One region of the Spartinivicinus poritis genome, then DNA from elsewhere that is predicted to be linked to it. Evidence: predicted binding sites of a transcription regulator. Region 1 holds the regulator's gene; each other region holds the start of a gene.
What was found. The regulator FNR, encoded in region 1, switches genes on or off when oxygen is low (the NO sensors DNR and NnrR bind a similar motif). The targets are predictions, from matches to a motif close to TTGATNTANATCAA.
Positions count from the first base shown of each region.

Region 1 (4,428 bases):
ATTATTCAGCTCTCATTTTCCCTACGTTTATTGTTTTTAATGCATTTTTTTGACCAGTATGGGCCTTTACTGCTGTTGGCATTCCTTTTCTTCATTACAAAAAAATGACTGATATTCAATAAAATCCTGTTTTATGGTTAGTGTAGACTGAAATACACAACTTAACGGCTTGCTTTACTTGGAAAAAGTTAAAAAGTGTTTGATAAGGATAATGCTCTGAAGAATGGGGTTAGCGGTAGTGGAAATATTACTTTCGCTTTTTAACCTACCTGATGTTTGTTGAGCAAGATGAACAAGAAAATTATAAAGTGATCAAATAGCTGACAGAGTTGTCATTTAAATGACGGTGAAATTAGCGGTAACAGCTTTACTCTTCGATAACCAGCGCACCCTTTGATGGGCGCGCATTGGTGCAGCCAGGCCTGCTAGTCTTTAGCAAAGGCACAAAGTGTATAAACAGGAATATCCGAATCCTGGAGTTTTTGACTGCCACCTAAATCAGGCAAGTCAATAATGGCCGCTGTTTCATAAATACTACCCCCTAACTGTCGGGTTAAGGTTGCTGCGGCAAGAAGAGTGCCTCCCGTTGCAATCAAGTCATCCACTAGCAGAATACTTGCACCACTTTCAAAAGCATCATGTTGTACTTCTAGCACTGCTTTTCCATATTCGATGTCATATTCTTCTGCAATGGTTTGTGTAGGTAGCTTGCCTTGTTTTCGAAATAGCACTAGAGGCTTATTCAGCTCATAGGAAATGACCGAGCCTAGTAAAAAACCACGAGCTTCCATTGCGCCAATATGGGTAAAATCGGCATCAACATAACGTTGAATGAAGCTATCAACCACCATTCGTTGTGCTTTTGGTGATTTATATAAGGGAGTAATATCACGAAACATGACACCAGGGCTGGGCCAGTCAGGAACACTACGGATTAATGACTTTACATAATATTCGTCAAATATCATTATAATTTTTCCAGATAATGGTTTATCGATGCTTTTTCCCAGCTAAGGGACATGCACGAAATCACTTGCTGGATTTTTGCTCCAAGCTCGTTTGGCAAGGCGCAAAAAAGAAGGCATAGTGGGCTTATGTCGAGTTTTTGCCCTAACCACCAATAAACTTATAGCGCCAAGCGGGATGGATTGGAGCCAAAACTGTCAGCTATTTCGTGCACGTTCCTAAGTTTGCTGGGTAGGAAGGTTAGCCTGTTAATGAATCATTGGCTTGATTAACAGGTTTGCCCCCAGCTAAAGAGCAAATAGTCATGGAATCCTTGATCAGAATTTCCTTACCATTGGCATCAATTAAGCCATTTTTTTGGAAGCGCGTGAAGACACGACTAACTGTTTCTACCGCAAGCCCCAAGTAATTGCCCATCTCATTGCGAGACATGGGGAGTCTGAAAGCTTGAGAGGAAAAGCCCCGGCGACGGAAGCGGGCAGCTAAGTTTAAGAGAAAGGTTGCAATCCGCTCATCGGCATTTTTCTTACTGAGTAGCAGCATCATTTGCTGATCTTCGCGAATTTCTTTACTCATGATTTGCATTAATTTACGACGTAGCTCAGGCAGAGTACTGGCCAGCTCATCCAGTTTTTCGAAGGGGATTTCACAGACCATAGTGGTTTCAACTGCTTGAGCTGATACTGGATAATGTTCATCATCAATACCACTTAACCCAACTAATTCACTTGGTAACTGGAAGCCAGTAATTTGTTCAACGCCATCATCAGTGGTGGTGTAGGTTTTTAAGGCGCCAGAGCGAACAGCATAGATAGAGCTGAACGTGTCACCCTGGAAAAACAAATGCTCACCTTTGCGTAGCGGCTTGCCTCGTTTAATAATGCTGTCTAGCGTATCAATATCTTCTATTTTTAAGGCAATAGGCAGGCAAAGGGTGCTTAATATACAGTCTTTGCAAGCGACTTGGTTGATAGGTTTTACTTTGGCAGTCATTGTTACGCTGAGGCCTCGAACGCATAAAGTTGTTAATTTAGGCTAACGGGTACATTCTGATTATTGTAGGGGGTGAACCCGGTTAGCAACAAGCGAAAATTTCTAGTATTAAATGACTTTAGAAAATAAATTTTCCGTTGACTGTTTGCTTGCCAGATATCGATCAAACACCATACAGATATTTCTGGCTAATAGCCTTCCATTGTTGGTGATAGTTAACTTGCTATCGGCTAAGGTAATGAGCCCATCTTCAAGCATTGGCATAAGTTGCATAATTTCTTCCCGGAAATAAACATGCCAATTTATTCCAAGAGGTTGGCAATACTCAGCTAAATCTACCTGAAAATGGCAGATTAGCTGTTGAATAATACTTCGTCTAAGTAAATCATCCTGGTTTAATCGAAAGCCACGTTTAATTGGTAACTGATTATTTTCGATTGACTGAATATAGTCATCAAGTGCAGTGTGATTTTGGCAGTAAACATCACCAATCTGACTAATTGAAGACACCCCAAGCCCAATTAAGTCGCAATGGCCATGGGTGGTATAGCCTTGAAAGTTACGATGTAACTCGCCTTTTGCTTGAGCAATAGCCAGTTTATCATCAGGCAAAGCAAAGTGATCCATACCAATATAGTGGTAGCCAGCTGCCTGTAGCCGGTCAATACTGTGCTGTAAAATACTGAGTTTTTCTGTAGCAGAAGGTAAGTCGTTGGGCTTAATTCGTCGTTGTGGCTTAAACCGATGGGGTAAGTGGGCGTAATTAAATATCGAGAGCCGGTCGGGTGAGAGAGCAATGACTTTATCAAGGGTTTCTAAAAAGCTGGTTGTAGTTTGAAAAGGTAATCCATAAATTAAATCCACATTAATGGATTTAAATAATAATGCTCTGGCTGCTTCAAAAATAGCCTCTGTTTCAGCCTCTGATTGAACTCGATTAACCGCTTTTTGCACAACCGGATTAAAATCCTGAATGCCTAAACTAATACGATTAAATCCCAAGGAGCGTAATAACCCCATGGTTGGCCAGTCAGCTTCTCGTGGGTCTATTTCAATCGAGTAATCCCCATCAATATCATCCACCAGTTGAAAGTGTTGCTCCAGCAGCTTAAACAACTGGGCGGTTTGCTCATGGGTCAAAAAGGTAGGGGTACCACCTCCCCAGTGCAGTTGCTCAACCACAGGCTTGCAGTCTAATTGCTGAGAGATAAGCTGGATTTCTTTTTCCAATACCGTCAGATAGGGCAGAGCTTTTTGCCGGTTTTTGGTAATAATTTTATTACAGCCGCAGTAATAACAAACACTGGCACAAAATGGGATGTGTACATACAGCGACAGTGGTGTTTGCTGATGTTTGAGTTTTGTTAAAGCCTGTTGATAGTGGTCAGGCTCAAATGATTCTGAAAACTCAACGGCAGTAGGGTATGAGGTATAACGTGGGCCTTGCTGATTATATCGTTCGATAAGCGAGGACTGCCACTTCAAAGGTCCTAACATAAACTTGGCCTGTCACTGTTGATACAGATTAACAGTGTAAAGCGGTGGTCTGGAAAAGAATTGACATGAGTCAATGGTCAATGATGATGGGCATGACTGTTATGGCTTGGCATTAACAGTGCCTGGTGAGGGCCTGGAATCGTCCATATGCCAAAGCCAATCATAAAAATCGCTGCCACTGTGCGAGTGAGGTGGTGGGCAATAAATTGCTTCAATACATCAGCGAAAAAACCAGTCGCTAATACAGTGGGGAGTGTACCTAAGCCAAACCCCAGCATTAATAAACCGCCCTCAAGTGTATTGCCACTGGCTGCAGACCAGGTGAGGGCGCTGTAAATAAGCCCACAGGGCAGCCAGCCCCATAAAATACCTAAACAAAAGCCCTGTTTACTATTGGTTGCGGGTAAAAAAGGTTTAGTTAACGGCTGAATATAACGCCACAGGTGTTGTCCTGCTTGTTCTAGCCAAGTCAGTGCTTTCCACCAGTTAGCGATATAACAGGCCATTAAAATCAGTAAAATGCCTGCTAACCAGCGGAGCCCTTGATTAGCAGCAGGTCCCAGTTGCTGAATAGACCAGCCTAAACTGCCGACTAACATGCCTGCTAGAGTATAGCTGGTAATACGGCCGGTATTATAGCTAAGTAGTACGGGCAGTTTTTTCTGTTTTGGTAGGTGAAGGCTGATTGCTGCCATGATTCCACCGCACATCCCCAAACAGTGGGCACCACCCAGTAAGCCTAATAAAAAAGCGCTGATTAGTTGGCTTAGTTCAATACTCATTACGGTTTATCAGTATCAGAGGCGTGTTGCTTATCAGTCGAAGCAGGCTGGTTTTCCGCTTGCTTTTGAGTAGTGGGGTTGGACTCATCATCAAATAAAATACTGTGAGCAGGGCTTTCTAAATCATCAAATTGGCCGCTATCTACTGCCCAGAAAAAAATCCAAACCCCAATAGCAACAAAAATCAGGG
Region 1 covers NZ_JAPMOU010000026.1:44,157-48,584, reverse strand. Annotated here, with positions in the region: gene ORQ98_RS18400 (hypothetical protein) at 1-2, opposite strand, end outside; gene ORQ98_RS18395 (adenine phosphoribosyltransferase) at 426-968, opposite strand; gene fnr (fumarate/nitrate reduction transcriptional regulator Fnr) at 1,207-1,959, opposite strand; gene hemN (oxygen-independent coproporphyrinogen III oxidase) at 2,068-3,456, opposite strand; gene ORQ98_RS18380 (sulfite exporter TauE/SafE family protein) at 3,534-4,238, opposite strand; gene ccoS (cbb3-type cytochrome oxidase assembly protein CcoS) at 4,238-4,428, opposite strand, start outside.

Region 2 (4,428 bases), on a different contig from region 1:
TCATATAAACTGCCTAGTAAATAAATCAAGAACAAGACCATCCCTGGCAGTACGGCTTGGTTTTAAGTAGCTGCTAATCGCTTTGTCGATGTAGACTCAGTGAAAAACTGTCGGTCGTTATGCTCAGCCAGTTTGCCGGGATTAAACGCAGAAGTTGGTCGATGGTAGCCCATGACGCGGGTCCAGACTTCACAGCGCTGTCTTTTTGGATGGTTTGTTAAAGTTTGCATGGTCATAATCTTTTCTTTATTTAACCTCATTAGCAAGAATTTCTTCATCACATTTTGGGCAAAACTCATGTTCGCCCGCCAAATAACCATGAACAGGACAAATAGAGAACGTAGGAGTAATCGTGATATACGGTACTTTAAAGTTGCTCAAAGCGGCTTTGACAAGTTTACGACAACTGACACTGCTTGAAATGGGTTCTGCCATATAAAGGTGTAGGACCGTTCCCCCAGTGTAGCTACGTTGTAATTTTTCCTGTAACTCTAATGCTAAAAATGGATCATCAGTATACCCAACAGGTAATTGGCTGGAGTTAGTATAGTATGGGGAATCTTCAGTCCCACATTGAAGGATATTAGAAAATCTTTTTTTATCTTCTTTGGCAAATCGGTATGCAGTGCCTTCAGCGGGTGTTGCTTCTAAATTATATAACTGGCCGGTTTCTGCTTGAAATTCAATTATCTTCGCTTTAATGTGGTTGAGTAATTCTAGAGCAAATAATTGTCCTTGGCAGGTAGTAATATTCTCTTTGTCATCACTAAAATTTCGAATCATCTCATTGATGCCATTAACACCAATAGTTGAAAAGTGATTACGCAAAGTGCCTAGATAACGCTTAGTGTAGGGGTATAACCCTTCATCCATTAATTGTTGAACAACTTTACGTTTAATTTCTAAACTGTCTTTTGCTATATTTAATAAATAATCTAGCTGTTGAAATAAAGCCTGTTTATTGCCTTTGTGTAGATAACCTAAACGGGCACAATTAAGGGTAACAACACCTAGAGAACCAGTTTGTTCGGCGGAGCCAAATAGTCCGTTGCCTCGTTTTAATAGTTCACGTACGTCCAATTGTAGCCGGCAACACATTGAGCGTACCATATGAGGTTGTAGGTCTGAATTTAAAAAATTTTGAAAATAAGGCAGCCCATACCGAGCCGTCATTGCAAACAACCGATCGATATTCTCTGATTCCCAATCAAAGTCAGGCGTAATATTGTAGGTTGGAATAGGAAAAGTAAAAACACGTCCTTTAGCGTCACCTTCAGTCATTACTTCAATAAATGCCTGATTGATCATGTCCATTTCTTTTGTGAGTTCGCCGTATTTAAAAGGTTGTTCTTCACCTGCAATAACAGGGATTTGTTTTTGTAAGTCTACGGGGCAGGTCCAATCAAATGTTAGGTTTGTGAAAGGTGTCTGAGTACCCCAGCGGGAAGGAATATTCAGGTTATAAATAAACTCTTGGATTAATTGTTTTACTTGTTGATAGCTGATTTGATCTTTGCGAATGTATGGCGCGAGATAGGTATCAAATGAACTAAATGCCTGAGCACCAGCCCACTCATTTTGTAAGGTGCCTAAAAAGTTAACAATTTGCCCCAACGCTGCTGATAAGTGCTTTGGTGGAGCTGACTCGACCTTTCCAGTAACACCATTAAACCCTTCATACAGCAGTTGACGTAATGACCAACCAGCACAATAACCCCCCAGCATATCCAAGTCATGAATATGGAAGTCAGCATTAACGTGGGCATTTCTTACTGCTTCTGGGTAAAGGGTGTATAGCCAGTAATGGGCTGTCATTTTACCTGAGGTGTTTAAAATCAGCCCCCCTAGAGAATACCCTTGGTTGGCATTGGCTTTAATCCGCCAGTCTTGCTTGGTCAGATATTCCTGATAAGTGTTATGTATATCCAAGAGCGGCGGGGATTCGACAGTATTTGTACGCAACATGATGGTTTCTAACTACTAAACAATGAGTGATGTATACTATATATAGTATATTTGATTTTCATATAATACTATTTATTGTGTTTGATCTGGATCAATACTACCTAGGTTGAGATCCTGGGTTGGCCGATGGTATGTAAAATGAGTAACGATTGAGCAATATAAAAGAGTTAAAGGAAGGATATAAAATAGAACAGCCTTTTTTAGTAGATTAGTACTTACTACAATTGGTTATGATGAGGGTATCTGTTATTGGTATGGGAAGTAAGCCATGACATATCCTATTGGATGTAACCCAGATACACATGATGTAGGTAGTAGAGCTGATAATTTTTCCACAGAACATGCTGCCCCGCTAGCTCGGCAAGGAAATGTTGTTAGATTGAGTGAGTCTGCGGCTGCACGACAACTATTTAATCATCAGCAACTTGATTATCAGCTACAAACGATGGCTAAGCCGGTTACTAGCAGTGAGCTGATTGCTTCTAGCAGTGTTGCACAACAGCTCGTGAATAAGAGTCTAGAGGGTAATAGCCTAGAAGATAATGGTGCAGTTATTGATAATGAGGAGCGGCAGTTAATCAAACGCTACCTGGAAAATGTGCTCAATAGCTATGTATTATGTTATGGCAAATGGGAAATCAAGGCTAAGTTAAGGCGGTTACCTAAAGATCCAGTGGGCTATTTTTCTAAAACGGGTAATGAGCTGCGGCCTGTTAATGGTAAATGGGCATCACCTAAACATTTGGCGGTTTTCAACAAGATAAAAGAACAAATGCCTACTGCTGGTGCCCTAGAGATTGAAGATGGCAGAATTTGTATAAAAGAGCCTTTTCCTAAAACTGCTCAGGGTTTGGCCAATTATCTAAATATATTAGTAGGTAATGGAGCTATTACGGAAGAAAAGGCCCACAACTCAAATAAGTCGACTCTGATTCGAAGCTTGTTAGCGCCGACTGATCAAAAGATAGCTGATATATTGACTAAATATGTTGAGGTGATAGGCTCTGAAAAAAACCGCACAACTAAAGCATATCGAGTATTATTTAAGCCTCACGATAATCCTTTTGAGCCTACAAACGAAATAAAACAATATCGGGGTAAATTTAGGATTAGAGCAAACACAGCACGAGCGGTGGAAGTGGTTGAGCATGAAAAAAAGCTACTTGGTCAATTGCTGGAACGCTTGGAAGCTTGCCAAAAACAAGTCGCTGCTATTAGTCGAGGTGGTTTGTTTGAGCAGGCAATACAACAAATTGCTACTAAGGCGGATAACCATTTTAGCAACCATGTTATTGATTATAAGACTCGAAAATTCGATAACTTAAAGGTGGATCTTAGTGCCTGTCAGGAATTATTGAAGCAACCGCACACCCATTTGGCGACTAAAGATGGTATAGAACAGCTACGGGAACAACTAAAACACTATCAACGCTATGTAATTCGGTTAGAGCAGTTTGTTGCTGCTGTTGATGACTTAACACCTAAATTATCTGGCTATAAGGCAGTTTCTGATGTAGGTAAAGCCATTCAATTAGTTGAGCGGTTGGAAAACCATCAAGTGAGCTGGCATGACTATATGCCTGCAGATATTAGTCAGTCTGGGAAGGTAAAACTATTTTTCCAGAAAGTCAGGGCAAGATGGTGGGCCTTTGTTGCACGTTCTTCCGACTGGCAACAAACCATTCACTATAATCGAAAAAACGATATTATCGCCAGTATTAAAATGATGCATGAACAGGCTGATAAGCTAAATCAGCTCTTAGTGGGTGAAGGAATACAGCAGCAGCTTGATAACAACGCCCTGTTATTTCGGGTTGAGTTAGCTGATCGGTTATTAAAAATTGCTCATAAGCTAAAAAATAAATCTGCTATCCGGTTTGGTTTTACTATGTTGAAACGAAAGGCTTTCGAAAAGCTGCTTGCCAATCAGTTAGATCTGGCCGAAGGTAGTGTGCGGAATTTTAAAACCAGTCCCAATAAAAAAGGCGTTAGTGGTGGTATTAATCGATTCACTGAGAGGGTAGGTCGAATAGTTTATCGATATAAATGAAGAGAAAGCTAATGGTGTGTATAGTTGGGTAACGACTTTACACATGCACGACTAGCTACTTAAGAGACGTTTTTTAATCCGGTAAAGTGGCTCAAATATCCACTCCATTAGGGTGCGTTGTTCTTGAATCAAGTCGGCGCTTAAGGTTAATCCAGGGCGGAGTGGGTATTGTTTGTCATTGAGTTGCATATGCTGTTTATTGATGTCCACTTCGGCCCGATAATAAATTAATTGATCGTCTAGTTTGATATTACTCTCTTTTGCATAAGAAGCGACATTGGATAGTTGGGTAACAGTGCCCTTGAGGGTACCAAATTTTTCTACTGGGTAAGCATCAATCAATACCCTGACTGGTTGACCTTCTCGGGCAATACCTACTCGGGGAGAGGGAATATAAAGAACCGCTTTTAAAC
Region 2 covers NZ_JAPMOU010000015.1:26,116-30,543, forward strand. Annotated here, with positions in the region: gene ORQ98_RS12955 (anaerobic ribonucleoside-triphosphate reductase activating protein) at 1-4, opposite strand, end outside; gene nrdD (anaerobic ribonucleoside-triphosphate reductase) at 63-236, opposite strand; gene ORQ98_RS12965 (ribonucleoside triphosphate reductase) at 247-1,965, opposite strand; gene ORQ98_RS12970 (hypothetical protein) at 2,234-4,015, shown strand; gene ORQ98_RS12975 (HlyD family secretion protein) at 4,067-4,428, opposite strand, start outside.
Region 2: a site for FNR is predicted at 2,047-2,060, ahead of ORQ98_RS12965 (ribonucleoside triphosphate reductase). Genes of this name have one in related genera too.

Region 3 (4,428 bases), on a different contig from region 1:
GCAATTTCTAAAACGTAGAATAGGTCTAGTTGAAGCAGTTGTCTTTAGTGGTGGAGAGCCCTTAATTCAGAATAATTTAGTAGAGGCTATTCAATGGTGTAAACAACAAGGCTTTAAAGTCGGTATTCATACTAGTGGCAGCATACCTAAACGATTTACCTCTATATTATCATTAGTCGACTGGGTAGGCTTTGATTTTAAATCACCACCTCATTTAGCTACTACTATTACAGGCAGTAAAGTCTATTATAAAAAATGCATGACAAGCCTAACCCAGTTATTAGAGTCCAATACCCCCTATGAAATCAGAACAACTATCAACTACCAACTCATTAATCCTGAAGACTTGCTCATAATGGCAAAGATTTTAGCCTCACATAAAGTCAAACAATGGGTACTACAACCATTTAAACCTGGCAATATTTTAAATACAGACCTAAACCAACAGTCCAATCACTATGATTTAGAGCTCTTATTACCCAAATTAAAATTATACATTACTGATACTAAAATTCGTTCTTACTGAACAGTGAAATATACTCAGCACCACAGCGAATGGATAAATTCATTATAGGCGGTAACACATCAAGCTCCATATTATCCAATAAGTTTTTAACCTGTAGTCCTAATTCTGTGTCCCCTCCTATCGTTAGCTGACGTTGAAAAAATAACGTATCAGGATCTTCCTTTCGTGCAGCTAACAATATAAAACTATTCAAACTCCCTTCTATCGTCACATCAGCCGAACCATTTTTTTTAATCAGTATTTCATTTTTCTCACCACACCCAAATAGCCAGCTAATATTCAAGTCGGTAATAGCTACTTTTAACCAGGAACCTTGTAAAAATTCACAGTCACCATCTGCTAATGTCTCACTAAAAGCCTGTTGTAATAAGTGGGTGAGCAGCTTCTGCTGTAAAGCAAAAGGCATATAAACAAAAGGCTTAGCTATTAACTTTGGTACAGCAGGCAACAACTTTTGTGTATCAGGCAAGCTAATAATCATAGCAGCTATACTCATTTTAAGGGTCAATTGAAACTAGGCAGTATCTATTGTATAGCCAGTGACCATTTTGATTTAAGTCAAGGCCTACTTTATTAATCTTACTGCTTAAACTATAATCAAAGGTGACTTACTAAAAGCAATAGAATAAAGACAAGTTATGGACAACTTTGGAACAAATATTAAAACGGAAACAGCTGACAACCAACTTACTATTTTTATCGGAAAAAACTTCACCCGAGAAGTTGTGCATGCATTTAAAGAAGCCTACTTAAATGCTAAAGATAAAGTTCATACTTATATTATTGACTTCCAGCAAACTGACTACATGGATAGTTCTGCAATCGGTGTGATGATGTGTATGAAACAAGACCTAAGTACAAAAAAAATACAGGTAGTACATTGTAATAACTTTATATACAAAACATTACAACTAGTACAATTCGACAAGGTGTTCACTATTAAGCAATAACTTGTGAAATGTGACTATAAATTTCATCCTTTAATACTTACACACTAAAAACAACTCCGCTTGATACAAATCAAGCTTGTTAATCACTGACTTTGTTACCCTCACAATATTTCAACTTATTAACTATCTATCATTACCCACTTACTCATAGCGATAACGATTAAAAGCTAACTAGGTCATTTAAGATCTGGCTATATACTTTGATTCGCAAGTTGTATACAGGGTATAGCGATGAGGACTTAATATATGGAGTTGGTCTGCCCCGCTGGAAGTTTACCAGCCCTGAAAGCTGCGGTAGATAATAGTGCAGATGCTGTTTATATAGGCTTTAAAGACGATACCAATGCTCGCCATTTTGCTGGTCTCAACTTTAATGATAAAAAGGCTACTAAAGCATTAGAATACGCAACTGATAGAGGTGTAAAGGTATTTGTAGCCATCAACACCTACCCCCAACCAGAAGGCTGGATACGTTGGCAAAAGGCTGTTGATCTTGCTGCAGATTTAGGTGTCAATGCTTTGATTTGTGCTGATATTAGTGTTCTCGATTATGCACGTAATACTTACCCTACACTCAACTTACATTTGTCAGTACAAGGCTCTGCAACTAACTATGAATCATTAAGATTCTATCAACAGCATTTTGATATTAAACGGGCTGTGTTACCACGTGTATTATCTTTAAAACAAGTTCAGCAAGTAGCCATCAAGTCACCTGTAGACTTAGAAGTATTTGCCTTTGGCTCACTCTGTATTATGGCTGAAGGTCGTTGCCACCTATCTTCATACTTGACAGACCAATCACCCAACACCTGTGGTGCTTGCTCCCCTGCCAGCTTTGTTCGCTGGCAAGAAACCAGCGAAGGACTGGAATCACGATTAAATGACATATTAATTGACAAGTTTCAACCAAATGAAAAAGCAGGTTACCCCACTCTTTGTAAAGGCCGCTTTGAGGTAGCAGGTACTGTCTATAATACTATTGAAGAGCCCACTAGTCTAAATACCATAGCACTTATTCCCCAGTTATCAGCAATAGGCATTAAAGCAGTTAAAATTGAAGGCCGCCAACGCAGCCCTGCTTATGTAGCGCAAGTCGTCAGTGCTTGGCGACAAGCATTAAACAGTTATAAGACAGACCCTAACAACTTTACAGTGAAACCTCACTGGCAAAATGAACTCGCTAAGATTTCCGAAGGCACACAAACGACGTTAGGTGCATACTCAAGACCCTGGCAGTGATACTCATCGTGAGTGGTATAAAGTAATGAAGTTATCTCTTGGCCCTATTTTATATTTTTGGCCCAAACAACAGGTTTACGATTTTTACCAAAATATTATAGATACACCCATTGATATTGTGTACCTAGGAGAAACGGTATGCAGTAAGCGTCGAGAGTTAAATACAGATGACTGGCTTGAGCTAGCCCAGCAGTTAGCCAATGCCGGTAAAGAAGTAGTCCTTTCAACACTCGCACTTATTTCAGCAGAGTCTGAGTTAAACAGCTTGCGGCGTATTTGTTGTAACAACTCGATTATCATCGAAGCCAATGATATGGCAGCAGTGCAGTTGTTATCTGCCCAAGGGGTTCCATTTGTGACAGGCCCAGCCATTAATATCTATAATGGCAGAAGCCTCTCCCTTTTACATCAACAAGGGCTTAAACGTTGGGTAATGCCTGTAGAACTATCTGCTCATACTCTTCAATCCATATTAACAGAATGTGTCGAACAAGGTATTAAAGATAAGGTTGAAACGGAAGTATTTAGTTACGGTTATTTACCCTTGGCTTACTCTGCACGGTGCTTTACTGCACGCTTTCGCCACTTACCAAAAGATAACTGCCAATTTGTGTGTATTAACTACCCTGACGGCATCCTCGTTAACAGCCAAGAGAAACAACCATTATTTACCTTGAATGGCATCCAAACCCAGTCTGGTAGCGTATATAACCTAATTAATCAAATACCATCAATGCAAAAAATGGGAATTGATATTGTTCGTTTAAGCCCTCAGTCTCACGATATGAAACAAATCATTAACCAATATCATGCAGCCATTCAAGGAGAAACAGTGTCATTGATTGCTAATGACAATCAATGCAATGGATACTGGTTTGCAGAGCCAGGCATAAACTCTTGTTTATAGGAGTAATACAACCAATACTTAAGAGAGTAAAAAATACATGAGGAAGGTAATGAAATACCTGACTTGCTTTACTCTCTTAGCTTTATTCAATCCCCTCATTTTCGCAGGTAATATCAATATTGTTGTAGAAAACTATCCACCCTATGCTTATAAAGACAATGGCAAGATAACTGGGTTGTCCACCGACATAACCCATTATCTACTAAAAGATTCTGGCATCAAAGCTGAATCCTGGGCATTTGCCCCCTGGAAACGAGCATTTTTATTAGCATCACAAAAACCTGGTACATTATTATATACAGTCGTTCGTAAGCCCAATCGAGAAAAACTGTTTCATTGGATTGGCCCTATCAGCGATCGTAATATTTACATTTATAAACTTAAAAGAAGGAAAGATATTCAAGCTTCATCACTTGAAGAGATAAAAACTAAAGGTTACTCCATTGGCACTGTTATAGGCACAGCAGCCACCGAACAGCTAAAAAGCGCAAACCTAAAAATCACAGAAACCGTAAACTATGAGCAAAATGTACGCATGCTATTGCTTGACCGAATCGATCTAATTGTATTTCTAGAATACTCTCTGGCCTATTTAGCCAAAAAAGCTGATAGCCAATATGGCAACTTCGAAAAGCTATTTCTATTAGATAGCTCTAAAAAATACTATATCGTCATTCAAAAAGATACTGCCCCTGATATTGTCAAAAAGCTCCAGCAATCTTTTATAAGGCTTAAACACAGCGGCAAACTAGCTGAGATTCAAAAGCGATATTTAAAATAGTCAATTGATTCGATTTTCGACT
Region 3 covers NZ_JAPMOU010000015.1:21,525-25,952, reverse strand. Annotated here, with positions in the region: gene ORQ98_RS12955 (anaerobic ribonucleoside-triphosphate reductase activating protein) at 1-526, shown strand, start outside; gene ubiT (ubiquinone anaerobic biosynthesis accessory factor UbiT) at 507-1,022, opposite strand; gene ORQ98_RS12945 (STAS domain-containing protein) at 1,165-1,476, shown strand; gene ubiU (ubiquinone anaerobic biosynthesis protein UbiU) at 1,723-2,718, shown strand; gene ORQ98_RS12935 (U32 family peptidase) at 2,744-3,625, shown strand; gene ORQ98_RS12930 (substrate-binding periplasmic protein) at 3,675-4,406, shown strand; gene narL (two-component system response regulator NarL) at 4,407-4,428, opposite strand, start outside.
Region 3: a site for FNR is predicted at 1,537-1,550, ahead of ubiU (ubiquinone anaerobic biosynthesis protein UbiU). Genes of this name have one in related genera too.